One region of the Bacillus sp. N1(2025) genome, then DNA from elsewhere that is predicted to be linked to it. Evidence: riboswitches for the same ligand, from Rfam matches in the RefSeq annotation. Region 1 holds a riboswitch; each other region holds the start of a gene.
What was found. Region 1 has a riboswitch for S-adenosylmethionine ahead of metE (5-methyltetrahydropteroyltriglutamate--homocysteine S-methyltransferase). Riboswitches for the same ligand answer to the same signal wherever they lie in the genome.
Positions count from the first base shown of each region.

Region 2: it holds a riboswitch for S-adenosylmethionine, as region 1 does, so the genes downstream of both, ACNFN4_RS18485 (2-hydroxyacid dehydrogenase) here and metE (5-methyltetrahydropteroyltriglutamate--homocysteine S-methyltransferase) in region 1, are expected to answer to the same signal.
Region 3: it holds a riboswitch for S-adenosylmethionine, as region 1 does, so the genes downstream of both, mtnK (S-methyl-5-thioribose kinase) here and metE (5-methyltetrahydropteroyltriglutamate--homocysteine S-methyltransferase) in region 1, are expected to answer to the same signal.
Region 4: it holds a riboswitch for S-adenosylmethionine, as region 1 does, so the genes downstream of both, ACNFN4_RS11090 (methionine biosynthesis PLP-dependent protein) here and metE (5-methyltetrahydropteroyltriglutamate--homocysteine S-methyltransferase) in region 1, are expected to answer to the same signal.

Region 1 covers NZ_JBLTJB010000004.1:16,301-22,181, forward strand. Annotated here, with positions in the region: gene ACNFN4_RS10310 (ABC transporter ATP-binding protein) at 1-1,285, shown strand, start outside; gene ACNFN4_RS10315 (energy-coupling factor transporter transmembrane component T family protein) at 1,260-2,021, shown strand; gene ACNFN4_RS10320 (STAS domain-containing protein) at 2,067-2,900, opposite strand; gene ACNFN4_RS10325 (S8 family peptidase) at 3,120-4,079, shown strand; SAM riboswitch class I at 4,219-4,373, shown strand; gene metE (5-methyltetrahydropteroyltriglutamate--homocysteine S-methyltransferase) at 4,457-5,881, shown strand, end outside.
Region 2 covers NZ_JBLTJB010000010.1:87,769-93,649, forward strand. Annotated here, with positions in the region: gene ACNFN4_RS18470 (hypothetical protein) at 1-151, shown strand, start outside; gene ACNFN4_RS18475 (hypothetical protein) at 195-479, opposite strand; gene ACNFN4_RS18480 (molybdopterin oxidoreductase family protein) at 504-2,612, opposite strand; SAM riboswitch class I at 2,760-2,852, shown strand; gene ACNFN4_RS18485 (2-hydroxyacid dehydrogenase) at 2,974-3,990, shown strand; gene ACNFN4_RS18490 (FGGY-family carbohydrate kinase) at 3,983-5,449, shown strand; partial or broken gene ACNFN4_RS18495 (RbtT/DalT/CsbX family MFS transporter) at 5,496-5,881, shown strand, end outside.
Region 3 covers NZ_JBLTJB010000006.1:5,393-11,273, reverse strand. Annotated here, with positions in the region: gene ACNFN4_RS14365 (pyridoxal phosphate-dependent aminotransferase) at 1-1,086, opposite strand, end outside; gene ACNFN4_RS14360 (carbon-nitrogen family hydrolase) at 1,178-1,957, shown strand; SAM riboswitch class I at 2,050-2,204, shown strand; gene mtnK (S-methyl-5-thioribose kinase) at 2,314-3,498, shown strand; gene mtnA (S-methyl-5-thioribose-1-phosphate isomerase) at 3,505-4,566, shown strand; gene ACNFN4_RS14345 (methylated-DNA--[protein]-cysteine S-methyltransferase) at 4,808-5,305, opposite strand; gene ACNFN4_RS14340 (PAS domain-containing sensor histidine kinase) at 5,302-5,881, opposite strand, start outside.
Region 4 covers NZ_JBLTJB010000004.1:147,314-153,194, forward strand. Annotated here, with positions in the region: gene metC (cystathionine beta-lyase) at 1-434, opposite strand, end outside; gene ACNFN4_RS11090 (methionine biosynthesis PLP-dependent protein) at 427-1,548, opposite strand; SAM riboswitch class I at 1,618-1,743, opposite strand; gene ACNFN4_RS11095 (esterase family protein) at 1,918-2,640, shown strand; gene ACNFN4_RS11100 (YjcG family protein) at 2,666-3,181, shown strand; gene ACNFN4_RS11105 (GNAT family N-acetyltransferase) at 3,186-3,617, shown strand; gene ACNFN4_RS11110 (AbrB/MazE/SpoVT family DNA-binding domain-containing protein) at 3,776-4,009, shown strand; gene ACNFN4_RS11115 (ABC transporter ATP-binding protein) at 4,010-4,747, shown strand; gene ACNFN4_RS11120 (ABC transporter permease) at 4,740-5,462, shown strand; gene bla (subclass B1 metallo-beta-lactamase) at 5,504-5,881, opposite strand, start outside.

The DNA of each region.
Region 1 (5,881 bases):
TACAAAAGAAGATATGGACGCAATCATCAATGACGTTTTAGAAAAATTAGAGATCACTCATCTGAAAACGCGAACGATCGCTTCGCTGTCAGGCGGTTCAAAACAAAAAGTGGCGCTTGCCTGTATCATTGCGATGGAACCGGAACTCATTATTTTGGACGAACCGACGGCACAGCTTGATCCATATTCCGCACGTGAATTAGTGCGGCTGATCAAAGATCTACAAGCAAAAAAAGGCTTCGGCCTTCTCGTTATCGAACATCAGCTTGATCATTGGGCGCCGTGGATGGACAGGACGATTGTCCTTGACGAAACGGGTCAGAAGGTGATGGACGGAGAGACGGACGTTATCTTTGAAACAAAGATTGAAGAGCTGATGCAGCTCGGCATTCCGATTCCGCGTGTGATCTCATTGCAGGAGCACGTCAGCATTCCTTTTACATTGTGTAAAGAAAAGCTGTTTCACGAACCTGTACCATCTCTGCCCGAACCCCGGCCCGCCGCGCTTTCGGCAGAAGACGCGCTGAGCGTTCACGAGCTGTCATTCTCAAGAGGAGCAGACGTCATTTTTCAGGATGTGAGCTTTTCCGTAAAAAAAGGTTCAATCACCGCGATTGCCGGCCCTAACGGAACAGGAAAATCCACGCTCCTTTCTGCCGCGGCCAAGCTCATCCGTCCGCTGAGCGGAGACATCAAAATAGACGGCAGACCGATTGATTCCTATTCTGAAAAAGAGCTGCGGCGGCTGACCGGATATGTTTTCCAAAATCCTGAACACCAGTTTGTCACAGATTCCGTCATTCAAGAGCTGATGTTCGGTTTTGAAAGCAGCAGACCCGCAAAGGAGAAAGCTCTTCAGCTGTTAACCCGATTCGGCCTGAGACGCCATGCCTCACAGCATCCGTTTTCTTTAAGCCAAGGACAAAAACGCCGGCTCAGTGTCGCGACAATGCTTATGCACAATGTGAACGTTTTGATGCTTGATGAACCGACTTTCGGACAGGATGCCAAAACGGCGCGGGAGTGTATGCAAATGCTCCGTGAGATTCAAAAGGAAGGAACGGCTGTTTTGATGGTGACACACGATATGGAACTCGTCTCAGATTATGCCGACACGATCCTTGTGCTCTGCGGCACGAAACTGGTATTCCGGGGAACTCCCGACGCTTTATTTTCTGATAACACCGGGATCGCCGAGCAGGCGCATTTGGCTTTGCCGCTGCGGTATGAATGGATGAAACACGACAGGAGGCGGAGAAATGAACTTGCGGCTGGAGGCTGTTAACCCGTCAATAAAGGCGGCGGCTGTATTGTTATGCGTCATTATGCTGTCGTTTATTTATAATCCGTACACCCCTGCTTTGTTTTATATCATCATTGCGGGAGGCGTCCTCTCGGCGGGGCGTGTGCCGCTGAAAAAATGGCTGCTGTTCACGATTCCGTTTGTCATTCTGGCCTTCGGTTCTTTATGGACAGCCGCCGTATTCGGAAACGTCCCGACAACCGGAAGCAACCTGCTGTTTAAGCTCGGGCCGATTGCCGTCAACAGTGATAACGCGGCGCTCGGGATTTCTATCGCGTTTCGTATTTTATGTTTTTCCGCTTTGTCGATGATGTTTCTTTTCACAACCGATCCGATTCTGTTCATGCTCAGTCTGATTCAGCAGTGTAAGCTGCCGCCCAAGCTTGCATACGGCGTTATCGCGGGGTTCCGGTTTCTCCCTCTTCTGAAAGATGAAATCCTGATCATCCGGCAGGCGCACAGAATCAGGGGCGCGGCGTCTGATTCAGGGCTGAAAGGAAAGCTCTCCGCCTTCAGGCGCTTCACCATTCCGCTATTGGCAGGCGCAATCAGAAAGGCGGAACGCACGGCGATCGCGATGGAATCTAAAGGCTTTACGGGGAGCCGAAACCGCACGTTTTACAGAACTGTTACCGTGCGCCGCGCCGACTGGTGTTTTTTCCTGCTCGTGCTTCTGTTATTCGGCGCAAGCTGGCTCATTTCATTGTTGTTTGTATAAAAACAGGCCGCCGGAGTGATTCGGCAGCCTGTTTTGTTATGTATGTTATTGATGATAATTGAGAGCCTGAGCGAGATTGGACTTGATCGTAATATCTGAGAAATTAATGCCGAGCTGTACGGCGGTTTGAGCGATTTCCGGCCTGATTCCGGATAAAGTGGACGTGACGCCGATCAATTTCAGCGCCTCAATTAATTTAAAAATCTGATGCGCCACCATCGTATCGACAACCACTACACCCGATAGGTCAATAAACAGATGTTCAATCAGCCGTTTGGCACATGTGCTCAGCGTATTTTCAAGAATGAATTTGGCGCGCTCCGTGTCAATATCGCCGACAAGCGGCAGCAGCGCCGTCCGTTTGCTCAGCGTGATAACCGGAGAGCTTAACTCCAAAATCATTTCTCTTTGCGCGTTCAGCTGCATTTTCGAGTTATGCTCGGCATGATCGACAAACGTGTAAATCGTAAAATCAAATACTCGTACAATTAAATTCTCCCATTTCTTCCTTTCTCCCTCTGCAAACGAAGATTCATGTTTATCGGCAAACGCATCATAATAACTGATGTATAGCCTCCGGTTTCTCATGAATTCACGGACCACATACTGGACGGGTGTATCCAGATGCTTCTGGTCTTTCGCGAGCTCAATCACCCACTGCTCGAACTCTTCTAAAAATTCTTTTTCCGGCATGATATACATTTTATTAATATGCCGGTAAAATTCTTTATCCTGCTCCGTCAGTTCTTCTGTGATGACAGGATTTGCCAAAGAATAAACCGAATTCGGGTCCGAATCTTCCATCGTTTCGATCCACTCTTCCGCAATTTGATCCGCTTGTTCTGTAAAATAGTCGTATAATGCTTCATTTATCTTCATATCTCTTCTCCTTTCCCATTTCCAATTATAGCGTCAGCGGGTCATGAATGAAAATAAAAGCTGTTAAACTATCCATTTATTTGAAATTTTTTAGTGCAATAGATTACGCCTTTTTTATGAAAATGCTTCAAATGACTCTTTCCGACCGGCATGCTCTGCCATAAAATAGTAGCAACACCCTTGTATCCACTCGCAAGCATAAAAAAGGAGGGCTTTTTTATGAATGGTGAAATGCATTTGATTCCTTATGTCACGGATGAACAGATCATGGATGTGAACGAGCTTCCAGAGGGTATTAAAGTGATTAAGGCGCCAGAGTTGTGGGCAAAAGGGTTTAAAGGCAAGGATATTAAAATCGCGGTGCTTGACACAGGCTGCGACATCAATCATCCTGATTTGAAAGACCGGATTGTCGGCGGGAAAAACTTCACCGATGATGACGGAGGCAAAGAAGACGCGATTTCCGATTATAACGGACACGGGACACACGTTTCCGGAACGATTGCCGCCAATGATTCAAACGGCGGAATTTCGGGTGTCGCGCCGGAAGCAAGCCTCTTAATTGTTAAAGTTCTCGGCGGTCAAAACGGCAGCGGCAAATACGAATGGATCATTAACGGCATCAACTACGCCGTTGAACAAAAGGCCGATATCATTTCCATGTCACTCGGCGGGCCAAGCGATGTGCCTGAATTGAAAGAAGCCGTCGCAAATGCGGTAAAAAGCGGTGTTCTGGTCGTTTGCGCGGCAGGAAACGAAGGCGACGGAGACGAGCGTACAGAGGAACTGTCGTATCCGGCCGCTTACAACGAAGTGATCGCAGTCGGATCAGTCTCAATCGCCCGTAAATCGTCTGAATTTTCAAACGCCAATAAAGAGATTGACCTAGTGGCTCCGGGAGAAAATATTCTCTCCACCCTTCCCAACCATAAATACGGGAAGCTGACGGGCACTTCAATGGCCGCCCCGCATGTGAGCGGAGCGCTTGCCTTAATAAAAGGGCTTGAACAGGACGCGTTTCAGCGGACGCTTTCTGAGGCTGAAGTCTACGCCCAGCTCGTGCGGCGGACCCTTCCTTTGGACATCGCCAAAACATTGGCCGGGAACGGGTTTCTGTATTTAGACGCGCCTGAAGTGCTGATGGAAAGAGCCGAACAGGCACAGCTGCTGTCTTTCTGATATTTTTCTCATATAATGAATGGTCAGCTTGTCACATCACCAATTTTTAAAATGTGAGATTTTCTATTGACAGTGATCTGAATAAGCTGATAAGATAACCAACAAATGATGTAACTTTTCAAAAAAATTGAAATACTTTCTCTTATCGAGAGTTGGGCGAGGGATTGGCCTTTTGACCCCAACAGCAACCGACCGTAATTCCATTGTGAAATGGGGCGCGTGATTTTTGCGCCGAGACGACTGTCTCATAAGGCACGGTGCTAATTCCATCAGACGTGATCTGAGAGATGAGAGAGGCTTACATTTTGAAGTTAAAGCCTCTTTCTCTCATGAGAAAGGGGCTTTTTTGTTACATCTCACTTAAAGGAGGAAACTTAATGACAACAATCAAAACTTCGAACCTCGGTTTTCCGAGAATCGGCTTGAACAGAGAATGGAAAAAAGCGCTTGAGGCTTATTGGAAAGGAAACACTGACAAAGAAACGTTTCTTAAAGAACTTGACGGTTTATTCTTATCAGCTGTCAAAACACAGCTTGACCAGCATATCGATATCGTGCCGGTCTCTGATTTCACCCATTATGACCATGTGCTTGATACAGCCGTCAGCTTTAACTGGATTCCGGAAAGATTCCGCAGCATCACGGATCCCGTTGATACATACTTTGCGATTGCCCGCGGTGTAAAAGACGCCGTTTCCAGTGAAATGACGAAATGGTTTAATACCAACTACCATTACATCGTTCCTGAATATGACGAAAGCATTGAATTCCGTCTGACGAGAAACAAACAGCTTGATGACTACCGCCGGATCAAAGAAGAATTCGGAGCGGAAACGAAACCTGTCATCGTCGGTCCGTACACATTCGTCACGCTTGCGAAAGGATACGAAGAATCAGAAGCGAAAGCGATTCAAAAACGCCTTGTTCCTCTTTATGTTCAGCTGCTGAAAGAGCTTGAAGCAGAAGGCGTCAAATGGGTTCAGATTGATGAGCCTGCCCTTGTGACAGCTTCTTCTGAAGACGTCCGTGCCGCCAAAGACCTCTATGAAGCGATCACAAAAGAGCTTTCAGGACTGAATGTTCTCCTGCAGACATACTTTGATTCGGTTGATGCATATGAAGAACTCGTTTCTTATCCCGTACAGGGAATCGGGCTTGACTTCGTGCATGATAAAGGCAGAAACCTTGAGCAGCTGAAAAAGCACGGCTTCCCGAAAGATAAAGTGCTGGCAGCCGGTGTGATCGACGGGCGCAACATTTGGAAAATCGATGTTGAAGAACGCCTTGATGCAGCTCTGGATATCCTCAGCCACGCTGACGTTGAGGAATTATGGATTCAGCCTTCAAGCAGCCTTCTGCACGTGCCGGTGGCAAAACACCCTGACGAGCACCTTGAAAAGGATTTGCTGAACGGCCTGTCATACGCTAAAGAAAAACTGGCGGAACTCGGCGTCTTAAAAGAAGGGCTTCTGTCCGGCAAAGCGGCCGTCAGTGAGCAGATCGAAGAGTCAAAAGCGGCACTTAAGGCTTTAAAAGCATTCGCAACAGGAGCGAACTCAGCTCAAAAAGAAGAGCTGAATCAGCTGACGGAAAAAGATTTCTCCCGTCCGGCAAGCTTTGAAGAACGATTGGCGCTGCAAAATGAATCACTCGGTCTTCCCCTTCTGCCGACGACGACAATCGGAAGCTTCCCTCAATCTGCCGAGGTGCGGAGCGCACGGCAAAAATGGCGGAAAAAAGATTGGACGGATGAACAGTACCAAGCCTTTATTAATGCGGAAACGAAGCGCTGGGTTGACATT
Region 2 (5,881 bases), on a different contig from region 1:
GCTCCTTCGTCATGAGCTTACATATGAGGAAGTCATACGGTTATATAAGAAAGGGTTTTATTTGAAATCTAAAGAAGGGGAGGTTTCGTTAAGTAAGAACGATATCCTTCGTATGTTTGGGGTTGAAGAGAGGCAGGGCGGCGTATCTTGATGAACGGGAAGAGAAAAACTCTTCCCGCTTTTCATGGCAGCTGTTATTCTTTTTCCAGCATAGAAGTCAGCCATTCTCTTAATGTATTCTTCTGCACATACCGCTTTCCGTTTCTCGTGATATGCGGAATGTCAGAGGTGTCGGGCACGATTTGTTTTGCTTCTTCCTTCGTAACTCCTAAATAATAACCAATATAGAAGTGCAGATCTTTTTCTTTAATGAGAATGTGGTCAGTGTGTTCATGAGGATCAGGTGATTTAAAGTTTTTCAATCCGTCTCCGATGAAATATCCGGCTAAAGCGATTCCGATGCCGGTAATGATATCCATACAGCAAACCTCCAATAAACGTTATCACTTTTTATACGGTGAAGCCGGCTGAAAGGATTCAGCCTTCATCAAAACCGCCCGGCGTTTATTGCTGAGCTTTTCCACCTGCACCTTTCCGGAGAAGAAAACAGCGCCTCCGCCCATATCCGCCAGCCGATCGGGCGTGAGCGAGTTGACAAGCTGTTTTTTATCATCCATATCGGCCCAAAGACCTTGGCTGACTGCAACGCCGGGAAGCACCTGTTCGCCGACCGAAGCGGTTAATTCACACTCGCCGCGGTGATTCCAAACTCTAACGGTTTCCCCGTCTTCTATGTTCCGGCGTACAGCATCCTCTGTATGAATAAAAAGCTTTGGCGCTTTTTCTAATTTTACGTGTTTTTCATTATTCGAAAATGTTGAATTTAAAAAATTATGATTCGGTCCCGGGACAAATAAAAGCGGAAAATCATCATCGCTCTCAAGAGGGATGTGTGTCGGCAGCGCCGGATAACCGTCCTGTTTCATCTTTTCCGAATATAATTCAATTCTTCCGCTCGGTGTCTTGAGCTTTCCCGGAAAAAGCGGTTTTTTCCGTTTGGCTTTCATGAAGGAATGGCGTGAGAGCGCTTCGTAATCAATATCCTCGATATACGGATTGTCGGGAAAGTCCAGCGCCTGTCTGATCAACTCTTCATCGGAATCCTGAAGCTCCTGCTCGGTAAATCCCATTGCTCCGGCAAGCAAACGGAACACTTCCGTATTCGATTTGCTGTCCCCGTAGGGTTCGATCACCGGTTTTTGCAGCTGAATAAAATGATGCCAGTAAGACGTGTAAAAATCTGTGTTTTCAAATGCGGATGCAGCAGGGAGCACGATATCCGCATATTTGGCGGTTTCCGTTAAAAATAGATCGTGAACGACTGTAAATAAATCCTCCCGCAGCAGGCCTTTTCTGACTTTATTCGCTTCCGGCGCAACCACTGCAGGATTCGTACCGTAAATAAACAGGGAGCGTACGGGCGGTTTTGTTTCTAAAAGAACGCTTCCGAGCCTGTTCATATTAAATGATCGCGGCTTCCTGCCGTAAAGCAGATCAGGCCGCTGGAGCGCTTGTCTGTTATAGTTTAATACCGCGCTGTTGTGCTTGATTGCGCCTCCTCCGGTGTTGAGCCACTGTCCTGTAACAGCCGGAAGGCAGGCGACGGTGCGGACGATCATTCCGCCGTTGTCATGGTGCTGAATGCCGTTTCCGATCCTGATAAGGGAAGGGGAGGTTTCCCCGTACATTCTCGCAAGACGTCTGATATCGTCGGCTTTAACGCCTGTAATAGCAGAAACCGTTTCCGGATCATAGTGTTTAACATGCGCTTTTAATTCGTCACTGCCTTCGGTGTATTCTGTGAGAAATGCTTCATCGTGAAGGTTTTCGTCGAATAAGACATGCATGATACCGAGGGCGAGTGCGGCATCTGTGCCGGGGCGAATGGAAATAAACCAATCGGCAAGCCGGCCGGTTTGGTTCTTATGTACATCGATAACGACAATTTTAGCTCCTTTTTTCCGGGCTTTTTGAGCAATCATGACTTGATGCATATTCGTGCTGACGGCATTGATCCCCCAAAAAATAAAGAGCTTTGCATGTATGGTCTCCTCCGGATCAGTACCCGCTCCTTCACCCATTGTATAGTTATAGCCTTCAGAACCGGCTTTGCTGCAGATCGTCCGTTCGAGATGACTCGCTCCGAGACGATGGAAAAAACGGCGGTCCATTCCCTCTGCCGCCAGTTTTCCCATATTGCCGTAAAAGCTGTACGGAAGAATGCTTTCCTCTCCTTCTTCGGCAATAAGCTCTTTCCAGCGCGCACTGATCGTATTGATCGCTTCCTCCCAGGAAATAGGCGCAAACGCGGCTTCACCTTTTTTACCGATCCGTTTTAACGGAACGGTTACGCGCTTCTCATCATAAATACGCTCAGCCATGTGTCTGACTTTGTTGCAAATATTCCCTGATGTGACCGGGTGATCGGGGTCTCCCTGAATGTTAACGATTTTTCCGTCTTTTTTTGTCACAAGCAAGCCGCATTGATCGGGACAGTCTAGTGAGCATACCGACTTAAAGACCCCGTTCGGCTGTGTTGCAGCAGAATTCATAGCCCATTTCTCCTCTTTGTTTATATTGTAAGCATTATAACATTTCAAAATCGAACGTCAATTCAGAAAAAAAGTGTTGACATCACGGAAAGACTTTTCTATGATGAGTTTATTCTTTTAAACAGCCTGACAATTTCATCATTTTATTTTCTATCCAGAGAGGTGGAGGGACTGGCCCTACGAAACCTCGGCAACATTTATTGTGCCAATTCCAGCAAGCGTATGCTTGAAAGATAGGAAAGGATGATCTATACATATTTGTGCGCTTCAAGCGCATAAAGACGGTATATGAATCTCTTTCCTTCTTTGGGGAAAGAGATTTTTTTATGAAAAAATTTATGTGAAAAGGATGTTTTGCACCATGACGGTTTTAATTACCGCACCATATCACGACGAGGGGCTGAAGGAGCTGACTGAGCTGTTCGGCCGGACTGTGCACCGGCCGTGGAAGAAGCACGGCCGGGCCTATCGGGAAGATGAATTGATCCGAATGATTCAAGAGACAAACGCGTCGGGGCTTATTACTGAACTTGATGAGGTGTCTGAGCGTGTTATTGACATATTGCCCGATACCGCTTTTATCGGTGTCTGCCGAGGAATGCCGTCTAATGTGAATATTGCGGCGGCGACTAAAAGAAAAATCCCCGTTTTCTTTACACCGGCCCGCAATGCCCAGGCTGTTGCTGAAATGTTTATCGGAAATGTGATTTCATTTTTGCGTCATACGTATTCTTCCCATCAGTGGCTGAAGGACGGGAAGTGGAATGGTGATTATTTGCAGGCTTACGTCAAATTCAGAGGAAATGAGCTGACGGGGAAAACAGTCGGCCTTATCGGTTTCGGAGCTGTCGGACAGAGAATCGCCCGGCTATTGGCCGCTTTTGACTGCAAGGTGCTTTACTATGACCCATTTGTCCGTCATGAAAACCGGGAGTATGAAAAAACGACGATTGAACGGGTATTTTCTGAAAGTGATATTGTTTCCGTTCACTTGCCGCGCACAGAAGAAACCATCGGCCTTATCGGCGCCCGGCACTTTCAATTGATGAAACAGGGAGCTGTTTTTGTCAATACGTCAAGAGCGGCGGTTACAGACAGGGAAGAGCTGCTGCGGGTGCTGAAAGAACGGCGGATTAAGGGAGCGATCCTTGACGTGTTTTATCACGAGCCGCCTGAATCTTCTGATTATGAATTGATCTCTTTGCCGAATGTGTTAGCGACTCCCCATTTAGCGGGTGCAACATTTGAAGTGGAAGATCATCATGTGATGATTTTAAATGGAGCGCTTTTCAAATGGAAACATGACCAAACCTGCTCAATACGTGAACTTTATAACAAAAGAGAACTTGAAACGGAAGGAGGAGGCTGTAATGGCTGAACAAAAAGGCTACCTTGTATTTGACATCGGAACGGGGAATGCGCGAGTCGCGGTCGTGACAGCCGGCGGTGAAGTGACCGCGCTTGAAAGGGAAGACATTGAATATGTGACGGATCCGCTTTATCCGGACGGACGATATTTCTCACCGGAAGGGCTATGGACGCAAATCAGCGCTATGGCAAGGAAGGTTATTGCCAAAAGCCCTCATATTACATTAATCGGAATCACCTCAACAAGCCAGAGGCAGGGAATTGTTCTGATCAATAAAGATAAAAAGGCATTTCTCGGTCTGCCCAACATTGATAACAGAGGCCGTGAATGGAAAGACGGGATTGAGGCAAAAGAAGAAGTGCATCAGCAAACCGGACGTCTTCCGAGCGCTTTATTTTCCGCCATGAAACTTGTCGGATTAAAAGCTAGACAGCCGTCTTTATGGAAAGAAGTGAAGTACATCACAAGCATCAGTGACTGGGTGACATTTGAGCTGAGCGGTATTTTAAGCTATGAACCGTCACAGGCTGCTGAAACACTGCTGTTTGACGTAAGGAAAAAGGCGTGGTCAGAGACATTATGCAACATCTTCGGTGTGCCTTCTGCCATTCTTCCTTCACTCGTCCGATCTGGGACGGTTGTCGGAATGTTAACGTTTAAGAAAACGGCGGTTCTCGGTCTTTCTGAAAGAGTGCCTGTGATTGCAGGCGGGGGAGACACACAGCTTGCCATCAAAAGTGCAGATGCAAAGCCGGGAGATATCGTCATCGTATCCGGCACGACGACGCCGATTATAAAGATAACAGCTGAGACCGGAACTGAAAGTTTAAAGAATGCATGGCTGAATTGCCATACAGAAGAAGGTCAATGGCTCTTTGAAACGAATCCGGGTGTAACAGGACTCAATTATCAAAAATTAAAATCCATTTTTTATCCGAATGAATCCTACGGCGTCATGGAACGGGAAATCGCAAGTCTGCCGAAACATGATCATGCTTGTATTTCTGCGTTAGGCTCCTATTTATCGCCAGAGAAAAACGCACTGGCAAAAGGCGGATTTATTTTTGACGCCCCGCTGTCCCAAAACTTAAGCAGAGCCCATTTTGTCAAAGCCGCACTGCTGGAAATCGCTTTTTCAATCAAATGGAACTATGAGGCGTTAACAGAGGTGGCTTCCTTTTCACAAGATTATGTGAAGGTGTGCGGCGGCGGTTTCCAAAGTGATGCTTTGACGCAGTTTCTTGCTAACCTTCTCCAAAAGAAAATCTATAAGAGAGAGGGGTTCAGCCAGGCATCCGCAATGGGAGCGGCGATGATTTGCAACGAAGCTCTCGGTGTGAAAGCAGAGCTTTCGAGCCGCACGAAGGTAATTGAGCCGGAAGCGGATCAGACGGATCTCTTCCTATATGAAGAATGGAAATATACGCAAAAATTATTTACTCATTTTCAGCCGGCGGTGAAAGCCTGATTGGGGATGAGATGACAACATGAGAGATTGCTGAGGAGGAACAAAAATGCTTAATAAAATAGGAATTCCGAAACAGCTCGCCTGGGGATTTTTAGGGGTCGTGCTGTTTATGATGGGGGACGGCCTTGAACAAGGCTGACGGTACAGCAATCAGCATCCCTGTTTACGGTTTACGGTATTTCTCTCGCTGTGGCGTCTTGGTTTTCAGGGGTCTGCCTCGAAGCCTTCGGCGCAAAGCGGACGATGGTTATGGGGCTGTTGTTTTACGTTATCGGCATAGCCGCGTTTATCGCATACGGATTTGAAAATCTTAATTTGCCGGTGATGTATGTCACGTATTTTATTAAAGGGCTGGGTTATCCGCTGTTTGCCTATTCATTTTTGACATGGGTGATTTACCGGTCGCCGAAAAACAGGCTCAGTACGGCGGTC
Region 3 (5,881 bases), on a different contig from region 1:
TTCCCCCCATTTTCCGAACCCGTTTCCGGCAGCGACCGCGACATCCGCTTTCTCGAGCAGCAAGTCTGAAAACGACTGTGACGTATAACCGTCAGGCACAGGGAGCCATGCAAAAAAGGAGCCCGCCGGAGCCGTCACATCCCAGCCGATATCGCGGCAGGCTTCAATCCATGCATTGCGTCTCGATTCATATCTGTCATTTTGCGCTGCGACGCATGCCTGATCCGCTAAAAGAGCGGCTGCCGCCGCCTGCTGCGCCGCGGGAAACAAACTGACAAACATATGATCCTGATAAAGGTTGATCGCTTCGATGACAGAAGCGTTTCCGACGGCAAATCCGACCCGCCAGCCCGCCATATTATAGGTTTTAGACAAGGTATAGATTTCGATTCCCGTCTCTTTTGCGCCTTCGGTCTGCAAAAAGCTCAGCGGTTTATGCCCGTCAAAACCGACGGCTCCGTACGCGAAATCATGAACGACACAAATGCCGTTTTGTTCCGCAAAACCGACCGTCTCCTCGAAAAACGCCTCTGTCGCCACAGCGCCGGTCGGATTATTCGGATAATTGAGATACAGCAGCTTCGCCTCGCTCCGCACCTTTTCAGGAATTACGCTGTAATCAGGGAGAAACCCTCTTACCTCCGTCAGCGGCATCATTTCCATTTTCGCTTTCGCAAGGGCGACGCCTGACCAGTAATCAGGATATCCGGGATCAGGCACCAGAATGGTATCTCCAGGGTTTAAAAGACATTGCGGAAGCTCAACAAGTCCCGCCTTGCCTCCGAACAGCACGGCGACTTCCGTTTCCGGATCAAGTGTGACCCCGTACTCCCTTTCATAAAATGCAGCGGCTGCTTTTTTGAAGCTGTAAGCGCCCCGGAATGATGAGTATTTATGATTTTCCGGCCTTTCGACGGCGCGCTTCATTTCTTCAACGATATGCTGAGGCGTCGGCTGATCAGGGTTTCCCTGCCCTAAATTGATGACGTCTCTGCCTTCTTTCAGCTTTTGATTCACTTTTTGCACCAATGATGCGAAAAATTGTTCCGGCAGCTGTTTGAGTACATCTGAGATTTCAAAGTTCATATTTTCACCTTCTAAAAATGTCTTGAAATGATAGTCCATCATCATATATGGTTAAATAAAAAAAGTAAAGAGAAACTTGAGGTGTTAAAAAATGAAATGGACCGTTTCCTGTTTGCAATTTGATATTTCATACGGAAATCCTTCAGAAAACTTTAAAAAAGCAGAATCTTTGATTGAGCAAGAAAGCCGCCATGCGGATGTAATCGTGCTTCCTGAGTTGTGGACGACCGGCTATGATCTCACACGGCTAGATCAGCTGGCGGATGAAAACGGCAAAGTTTCGGAACAATGGCTTAAAGAAACGGCAAAAACATACAACGTACACCTCGTTGCCGGATCTTTTGCGGTCAAAGAAGGCGAAAATGTCTATAACACCATGTACATCGCCGATAACAGCGGACAGATCGTGAAGCGGTATCAGAAAGCACATCTGTTTCAGCTGATGGATGAACACCTTTACTTGTCAGCAGGAAACAGTGACGGTTCCTTTGAGCTTGATGGTGTCAAGTGCGCCGGGCTGATCTGCTATGATATCCGTTTCCCCGAATGGATCAGAAAGCATACGTCCCAGGGCGCGAATGTCCTGTTTATCTCTGCTGAATGGCCTCTGCCCCGCCTTGATCATTGGCGAAGCCTGCTTATCGCCAGAGCAATTGAAAACCAATGTTTTGTCGCAGCCTCTAACTGCACGGGGTCCAATCCCGATAATGAATTTGCCGGCCACAGCCTGATTATTGACCCGTGGGGCCGGATTTTAGCCGAAGGAGACCGGACGGAAGGCGCAGTCCGGGCGGAAATCGATGTGTCAGAAAGCGCGGCCGTCCGCGGAACCATTCCGGTTTTCCAAGACTTGCGGCGTGATTTATATTAATTTTCAAAAAAATGTTGACAAGAATATCCGGCACCTGCTAATATTTTCATCAACTGATTAATCCGAATTGTGATACAAATCAATATATTTTTCTCTTATCGAGAGTTGGGCGAGGGATTGGCCTTTTGACCCCAACAGCAACCGACCGTAATTCCATTGTGAAATGGGGCGCGTACATTTTGCGCCGAGACGATTGTCTCATAAGGCACGGTGCTAATTCCATCAGATGTTATCTGAGAGATAAGAGGCGGACTGCACTGTTTCAGCCTCCTTCTCTTTCAGAGAAGGAGGCTTTTTTTCGGGCGTATTCTCCGTCACGATCTCTTACTGCCACTACATAATTGGAGGGTAAATCCATGTCAGCAACTAAAACAAGTCTTTATGAACAATTAACAGAAAGCTCCGCCGCCGCGTTAGCCGTCAAGCTCGGCTTATTCCAAAACAAAAGCACTCTGACATGCCGTGAAATCGGCGACGGCAATTTAAATTATGTCTTTCATGTTTACGATAAAGAAAACAAAAAAGGACTGATTATTAAACAGGCAATCCCTTACGCGAAAGTCGTCGGTGAAAGCTGGCCGCTTACGATTGATCGGGCGAGAATCGAAAGCAGCGCCCTCATCCGCCAGGGCGAACACGTGCCGCACCTCGTTCCGGCCGTTTACTATTCCGATACTGAAATGGCCGTCACGGTAATGGAAGACCTCTCCCATTTGCGGATTTCAAGAAAAGGGCTGCTGGAAGGGCAGCATTATCCGAACTTATCGGTTCATATCGGTGAATTTTTAGGGAAAACGCTGTTTTACTCATCTGATTATGCGCTTGATGTGAAAGTAAAGCAGCAGCTTGCAAAGCAGTTTACAAATCCTGAGCTTTGCAATATTACGGAAAGGCTTGTGTTTACAGAACCGTTTCTCGACCATGAGACAAACGATTTTGAAGAGGAGCTGCGCCCATACGCAGAAAAAGTTTGGAACAATTCCCGGCTGAAAGAAGGCGCTGACGAATTGAAAGCCATCTTTCTGAATTCCGCGGAAACATTGGTTCACGGCGATCTGCACACGGGAAGCATCTTTGCCGATGAACATGAAACAAAGGTGATTGATCCCGAGTTTGCTTTCTTCGGACCGATCGGGTTTGACATCGGCCAATTTATCGCCAATCTGCTGTTAAACGCCCTCAGCCGCGACGGTGACGACAGACAGCCGTTATATGATCATACTGCCGCCGTATGGGATACATTTGTGAAAACATTCAGTGAAGCATGGGAGAAAGACTGCTTGCCTTCCCGCAGACACCTGCTGGAAGACACACTGAAAAACGCGTTTGAGGAAGCGGTCGGTTTTGCGGGATGCGAACTGATCCGGCGCACGATCGGACTCGCCCATGTGGCTGACTTAGATGAAATCACTCCGTTTGACAAACGAATCGAACGGAAGAAGCTCGCGCTTGACATCGGCGCCTATTATATCGAAAACAGAAAAAAACTGAAGCATATCACCGAGGTTCTGGACCAATTTAAGCTCCGTGTAAAGGAATGATGCAGCATGACCAATGAATTTGCCATCCCCCGTTCTGTAGAATGGAAAGAAACCTACATCCGCATTTTAAATCAGCAAAAGCTTCCCGACGTCACTGAATATGTGGAACTTGAAACAAAGGAAGATGTATTCGACGCGATTGTCACGCTGAAAGTAAGGGGCGCCCCGGCCATCGGTATAACCGCGGCGTTCGGACTCGCGCTCTCCGCCAAGTCGTTTGAAGCCCGCGACCTTTCGGATTTCCGACGTCAGTTCGCGGATGTCAAAGCGTATTTAAACAGTTCGAGGCCCACTGCCGTCAACCTCGCGTGGGCGCTTGACAGACTGACGGATTCCATCAGGGATGCGATCTCAATCAATGAAGCGAAGACAACGCTCGTTCATGAAGCCATTCAAATTCAGATTGAGGATGAAGAAACATGCCGAATGATCGGCCAGAATGCGCTGCACCTTTTTAAAAAAGGCGACCAGATCATGACCATCTGCAATGCGGGCTCGATTGCCACAAGCCGATACGGTACGGCGCTTGCTCCCTTTTACTTAGCGAAACAAAAAGATCTCGGCCTTCATATCTACGCATGTGAAACAAGACCCGTTCTCCAAGGATCACGGCTGACGGCGTGGGAGCTGATGCAGGGCGGAATTGATGTCACGCTCATTACCGACAGCATGGCCGCCCATACAATGAAGGAAAAACATATTTCTGCAGTCATTGTCGGCGCTGACAGAATTGCAAAAAACGGTGATACGGCCAACAAAATCGGAACGTACGGCCTCGCTATTTTGGCAAACGCCTTTCAAATTCCGTTTTTTGTGGCCGCACCGCTTTCGACATTTGACTTGCAGATTGAAAACGGCTATCAGATTCCGATTGAAGAGAGAGATCCGGATGAAGTCAGACAGATCTCCGGCATACGCACCGCTCCCGAAGATGTGCCGGTCTTCAATCCGGCCTTTGACATCACACCGGGCAGCCTGATTTCCGGCATTATAACCGAGAAAGGAATTGTGACCGGCTCTTACACGGAAGAAATTGAACAATTATTCACTGACTGCCAGCTGAGCTGAAAAACCGCTGATGATATTGCCTCAGGCAATGTCAGCGGTTTTTTTGTCTGCACAATGTAATCACTTCATCTTTTTGGACGGCTGTAATGAGATGCATTTTAAAAAACAGCTCTGCATAACCGGCTATCTTTTGCGGACGGCTCATTTTCATCAGGCTTCGTCCTCCTTTTTCATCAGACCAACTTTTTTCACTTAATAAAATGATATGTCGGACGTGAAAAAACGGAACGTGCCATACGCTTTATTTTTCTTTATAGGATATTTGTTCGATGTTCAGCAGCACCGCTTTTACATCCGTCTTCGTGCCCGCGTATCCCGTTAAGGCGCTGTTTTTGCCGATTACCCGATGGCAAGGGATCAAAATCGGCAGCCGGTTTCGTTTATTGGCTTGTCCGATGGCGCGCACCGCTTTCGGTTTTCCGATCGCTTCAGCCATATCGCCGTAGCTTCGGGATTCCCCGTAAGGAATCATCGTCAGCGCGTTCCATACCCTTTCCTGAAAGGGTGTGCCTTTTTGTCTCAGAGGCAGAGAGAATTGCTTTCTTTCTCCTGAAAAATATGATGCCAGCTGCTGTTTCGCCTCCGACAGCAAAGCGGTTTCGCACGGCTTTACGCCGGGCGCGTCTTTCCGCCATTCCTCAAAATCTTCCCCGGTGAGAAACAGGCCGGTAATAAAGCTCTCTTCCTCTGTTATGATGACGGTTCCAAACGGCGCTCTCACACTTGTAAAACAGATCATTCCCCGCTCCTTCTTTCTTCGGTATTCTGCCGGATCGGAAGCGTCAAATGAAAAACGGTGCCCTTCCCTTCTTCACTTTCCACATGAATGCGTCCCTGATGTTCTTCGATGATTTTATAGCTGACCATGAGACCGAGGCCCGTTCCCCTGTCTTTTGTCGTGTAAAATGGTTCACCCAGACGTTTTAATTTGTCTTCGGAAATGCCTGTTCCTTCATCTTGAATAGAAATCAAAATGTGGTCTTGATCAGAAGACTGAATGGTCACGTAGATATTGCCGCCGCCCGGCATGACTTCAATGGCGTTTTTTAAAATATTGATAAACACCTGTTTTAATTGATTCGGTTCACAGTAAATCGGCGGGATGTTTCCGGTCAGGTTCAGATGGATCTGCACATTGACAAGATTGGCCTGGGCATTCAAAAGATCAGCCGTGTCTTTCATAATCTGCGTCACGTCTTTTTCTTCATATAATATCGCCTGGGGTTTCGCTAAAATTAAAAATTCAGTGATGATAGACTCGATGCGTTTTAATTCTGAGGTAATGACGTTAAAGTACAGAGAATATTCGCCTTCA
Region 4 (5,881 bases), 130 kb from region 1:
ATATAAATGACCTTTGTGTTCGGCTGGATATTCCGCGCCACTTCGTTGATATCCGTCATATCGACAAAGGTATGTTCGATCCCGAAACGGGACAGAACCTCAGTCACCATGCGGAATGTTCCGCCGTACACATCCTCCGTGACGAGAACATGGTCGCCTTGGGATAAGAGCAGAAATGCCGTCGAAATCGCCGCCATACCGGAGCTGAAAGCAAAACCTCTCGTTCCGCCTTCAAGACCTGCGATCGTTTCTTCAAGCGCTGCTCTTGTCGGTGTGCCTGAGCGGCTGTAGTCATATGTCCCGAATTCTTCAAATGAAGACTGATGGAATGTGGAAGCATGCTGGATCGGCACGCTGACGGCTCCGGTGGCTCCGTCTGTTTTAAATGGATTGTGCACAAGCTGGGTTTCCAGCGTCCAATTGTGATTACTCATATGATACGGCCCCCTCTTTTACTTGCTGTAATGCCTGCTTGACATCCCGCTTCAAATCTTCTGCATGTTCAATGCCCACTGAAAAACGCAGCAGACGGTTGCAGACGCCGTTTGCGATACGGATAGCTTCCGGAATGTCCATGTGCGTCTGCGTCGCGGGATATGTAATAAAGCTTTCCACCCCGCCGAGACTTTCTGCGAAACAGATCGTTTTCAGCGCCTTTAAAAACGGATTGACCCATTCCTCTATTTGCAGCCGGAAAGACAGCATCCCGCCTTTTCCGGGATATAACACGTCGGCGATTTCTTCTTCCTGTTCTAAAAATTCTGCAAGTTCACGGGCGTTTTCTTCATGACGGCGCATTCTGAGTGCGAGTGTTTTCATCCCTCTCATTAAAAGCCACGAATCAAACGGCGAAAGAACGGCACCGATCGCATTTTGGTGATTAAACATGATCTCGCCGAGCTCTTCATCCTTAACGACAGCCAGACCGGCAAGGAGATCATTGTGCCCGGCTAAATATTTTGTGGCGCTGTGAATGACGATGTCCGCTCCCAGTTCAAGCGGGCGCTGGAGCACCGGGGTATAAAACGTATTATCCACAATTAAAAGCAGGCCGGCTTCTTTCGTAATCCGGGCAATTTTTTCAATGTCCGCCTCCTGCATTAACGGGTTTGTCGGCGTTTCAACAAATACCGCTTTCGTGTTTTCCGTTATTTTGGAGCGTAAACAGTCTTCATCGCTGAAATCATCGTAAATAAAGCTTAAGCCGTATTTTCTCCATTCGTTTTCAAACAAACGGTACGTGCCTCCGTATAAATCGGAGGATACAATCAATTCATCCCCGCTTTTAAACAAAGCCATAATGGTTTGAATGGCTGCCATTCCCGAGCTGAAGGCAAATCCTCTCGCACCGTTTTCCAACACGGCGATGGCGTCTTCGACGAGCTGGCGTGTCGGATTTTTCGTGCGCACGTAATCAAAACCTGTAGATTCTCCTATTCCTCTATGGCGGTAAGCGGTGGACAGATAAATCGGCGGACTGACCGTTCCCGTTGCTTCTTCGCTTCTATTTCCGATTTGGGCTAATTTTGTATCAACATGCTGCGTCATCAGTAAGCACCATCCTTTTTCAAAAATAAAAAAGCCCCCTCTTCATAAGAAGAAGGAGCTTTTCTCTTCCTCTTATCTTCCAAGCATGTGAATCGCTTGCTGGATTTAGCACCTTGGCACTTTGCCTTCCCGCGGCAAAGCAAACCGGTTGCTGAGGTTTCAAAGGGCCAGTCCCTCCACCTCTCGTGATAAGAATATTGTTTTGTATTTTCTGATTGTTCTATATTAACGCACAATAAAATGGATTTCAACAACTTTTTATTTATCTGAACTCTCGCAAGAAGCGCATCTGAAGAAAGAAATTTCTAATAATTCATGGTACAATAGGAAAAAACCATCAAGATAAGAAGCGGGCTGGAGGAATGCGAAGTGGCATCAAAAAACGGAATCATTCATGAGAAAAAACTTTTCTCCCATGAGCTTGAAGAGGAAATGACCGTTTTGGTCTACCTGCCCGCCACCTTCTCCCCCCTGTATAAATATCATACGGTCATCGCTCAGGACGGCCATGATTATTTCAGATTAGGGAGAATCGGGCGGCAGGCGGAAGAGCTTATGTCAAAAGGGGAAATTGACCGCTGCATCATTATCGGCGTCCCTTATAAAAATGTGCGGGAGCGAAGAAACACATACCATCCAGAAGGCTCTAAGTTCGCCTCATATAAGCGGTTTATCGCCAATGAGCTCGTTCCTTTTATCGACAAAGAATACCCGACTTATCAAGTCGGATACGGCCGCACCATGATCGGGGATTCCCTCGGCGGAACCGTTTCGCTCATGACGGCGATTGACTATCCGAACATGTTTGGAAACGTCATCATGCAGTCTCCGTATGTTGACGGGCACGTGCTGGATGCCGTCCGGCAGTCGGAGGATCTCAAACAGATTTCCGTTTATCATCAAATCGGAGAAAAAGAAACCGGCGTTCACACGACGGACGGCCAGGTTCTTGATTTCACCGCGCCGAACGAAGAGCTCAAACAGCTGCTGGAAAGCAAACAGTCCGAATACACGTATGAAACCTTCGACGGGGATCATAAATGGACCTACTGGCAGCCGCTCATCACGCCGGCGCTGAAAAAAATGCTGTAACCATTCATTTAAGGAGGGAACTTTCATGAAATACGGTATTGTTTTATTTCCATCAAAAAAATTACAGGATCTCGCAAATTCGTACCGGAAACGCTACGACCCGAGCTATGCGCTCATTCCGCCGCATCTGACGGTAAGAGATCCGTTTGAAGCGACAGAACAGGAAATCGAGCAGGTCGTATCACAGCTGAGACAGACGGCGAAAGAGTCGCATCCGCTCGTTCTGAAAATCACAAAATACAGCTCGTTTTCTCCTGTGAATAATGTGATATATATGAAAGCAGAGTCGACGGAGGAATTAAAATCCCTGAGTGAGAAATGCTACTCAGGAGCATTATCCGGCGAGCCGGAATACAGCTTCGTTCCGCATGTCACGGTCGGCCAGAAGCTGTCGTCAGATGAACATTCCGACGTACTCGGACAGCTGAAAATGCAGGACATTTCCCACGAAGAAGTCATCGACCGTTTTCACCTGCTCTATCAGCTGGATAACGGCTCATGGACTGTGTACGAAACATTTTTATTAGGCGGAGGAGAATAACTGCTTGGAATCCATCATCGCAAAAACTGAAAAACAGCTGAACGACGCTTTTTTCGTCAGAAAAGAGGTCTTTGTTAAAGAACAGCACGTTCCGGAAGAAGAAGAGATTGATCAATTCGAGGACACGTCAGAACATATAGTCATATATGACGGCGGCCAGCCGGTCGGAGCCGGCAGATGGCGCATGAAAGACGGGCATGGAAAATTAGAACGCATCTGCGTGATGAAAAGCCATCGTTCTTTAGGCGTCGGAGCCGTCATTATGCAGGCGCTTGAAAAAGCGGCGGCAGCCAAGGACGCCGACAGCTTTCTCTTACATGCGCAGACGCAGGCGGTTCCGTTTTACGAAAAACAAGGATACCGCGTCACATCCGGCGAAGAATTTCTCGATGCGGGCATCCCCCATCTGGAAATGATAAAGGAACACAAACGATAAAATCAAAAGCACCCCTGTTTATAGCAGGAGTGCTTTTTTTATGAAAATAATACTATTTCATGAATTTTATTGCATTTTATGGAAGGTTAATGTATGTTTAGTATACGAAGTATTACAATTCATACAAAAAATACAATTCATATTTCGGAGGGATAAACATGACGGCACCAAAAGGAAAACACATATTCGGGACTGTTAAAGTGGGTACAAAAGGACAGATTGTCATTCCTAAAGAAGCAAGAGATGTTTTCGATATAAATCCGGGGGACTCACTGCTTATGCTCGGGGATGACCAGCAAGGTATCGCACTTGTAAAACAAGAACTCTTTTTCGAATTTGCAAAAGATATTTTAAACGCTAAGCAAATCGATGAAGATAGCGAGGATGAGTAAATGCACGCGATTGAGCTGAAGCAATTAACGAAACATTATAAAGAAACCGCCGCCGTTGACCGTCTTGAGTTCTCAGTTGAGAAAGGGGAATTTTTCGCTTTACTCGGTGAGAACGGAGCCGGAAAAACGACATTAATCAGTATGCTTTGCGGACTTCTTTCTCCGGATGAGGGTGATGCATCAGTGCTTGGACACAGTATTTTGACTGATTTGGATAAAATAAAACCGAAATTGAATATGTCCCCGCAGGAAACAGCCATCGCTCCTCATCTAACCGTACGGGAAAACTTAGAGTTTATAGCCGGAGTCTACGGAATTCCGAAAAAAGAAGCAAAAAAAAGAACGGATGAGATGCTCGAATTGTTTCAATTAAAAGAGAAAGAAAGAGCAAAAACAAAAACATTATCAGGAGGAATGCAGCGCCGCCTCAGCATCGCAATGGGAATGATCACCAAGCCGGATATTTATTTCTTAGATGAACCGACATTAGGGCTGGACGTCCGTTCACGCCGCGAGTTGTGGAAAAATCTTGAGGCATTAAAGGGAGACATGACGATTATATTAACGACACACTATTTAGAAGAGGCTGAAGCCCTGGCAGATCGTATTTGCATTTTAGAAAATGGGACTTTAAAAGCACTGGGCACGGCGGAGGCTCTGAAAAAGCAAACTCATTCAGCCACATTTGAAGATGCCTTTTTAGCGATTTGTGACGGGGAGGCGGGTCTTTATGCTTGATTTCGCCATTCGCAACCGCAAAGAAATTTTTCGTGACCCCCTGTCTATTATCCTTGGAATCGCACTGCCTGTTATTCTATTGTTTCTGTTTACGGCGATTGAAAAAAATGCGCCGCTTGATACCTTTAAAATTCAGCACTTAGCACCTGGACTCATTGTTTTCGGTTTCGCTTTCCTTACAATGTTCTCTGCATTGCTGATCGCAAAAGACAAACAGACCGCCCTTTTGACCCGTTTGTTTGCTTCCCCTTTAAAAACAGCCGATTATGTCATCGGTTATGCAATGCCGATGCTGCCGTTAGCCATTTTACAAATCGTCATTTGTTTTATCGCAGCAGCGGCTGCCGGTTTATCCGCCGAGTGGATGAATCTTCTCGCAGGTATCGCTGTCTTGCTGCCGATTGCGATGATGTCCGTTTTCTTCGGTTTATGTTTAGGGGCTGTGTTTACGGACAAACAAATTTCAGGTATCGGAACGATTTATATTACACTCGTGCAATTTCTGGGCGGGGCTTGGATGGAGGTGAGCCTGCTCGGTGACACATTCAAACATATCGCTTATGCCTTACCGTTTATTCACTCGATCGAGCTGGCCCAGGAAGTCATATCCGGAGATTATTCTTCCTTTCATCAGCATATTTGGCCGATAGCGGGATATACCGTTTTGGCGCTTGCACTTGCTTTCCTCAGTTTTATGAAAATCAGGAAGAAATAAAAAAAGCCGGCACTCCGTAATGGGAGCGCCGGTCTTCTTTATTACGTTTCTTTCAGAAGGCTTATCGTATGCGGCAGCAGACGGTCATCCCCCGGACTGCCATGGCCCGGGACGACAATGCTGATGTCCTGATATCTTTTCATGACTTTGCGGACGGCGCGCGGCCACTGATCCGGATAAAAGCCCGGAGTAGGCACGATTTCCTTTGTTTCTAAAGCCTTGATTAAGCATCCGCCGAATAAGAGCTTATCCTCAGGCAGCCAGACGGTCATATTGTCTTCCGTATGCCCTTTTCCCGGATAAAACGTTTCAATTTTCATATCGCCAAACTGCAGCTTTGTCACGTTTTTCAAATCTCCGAGCGGCCGGTCATATCCCTGCTGTCGGGCGAAGTCGGCGGTCAGCTTCGCGCTGTGCAC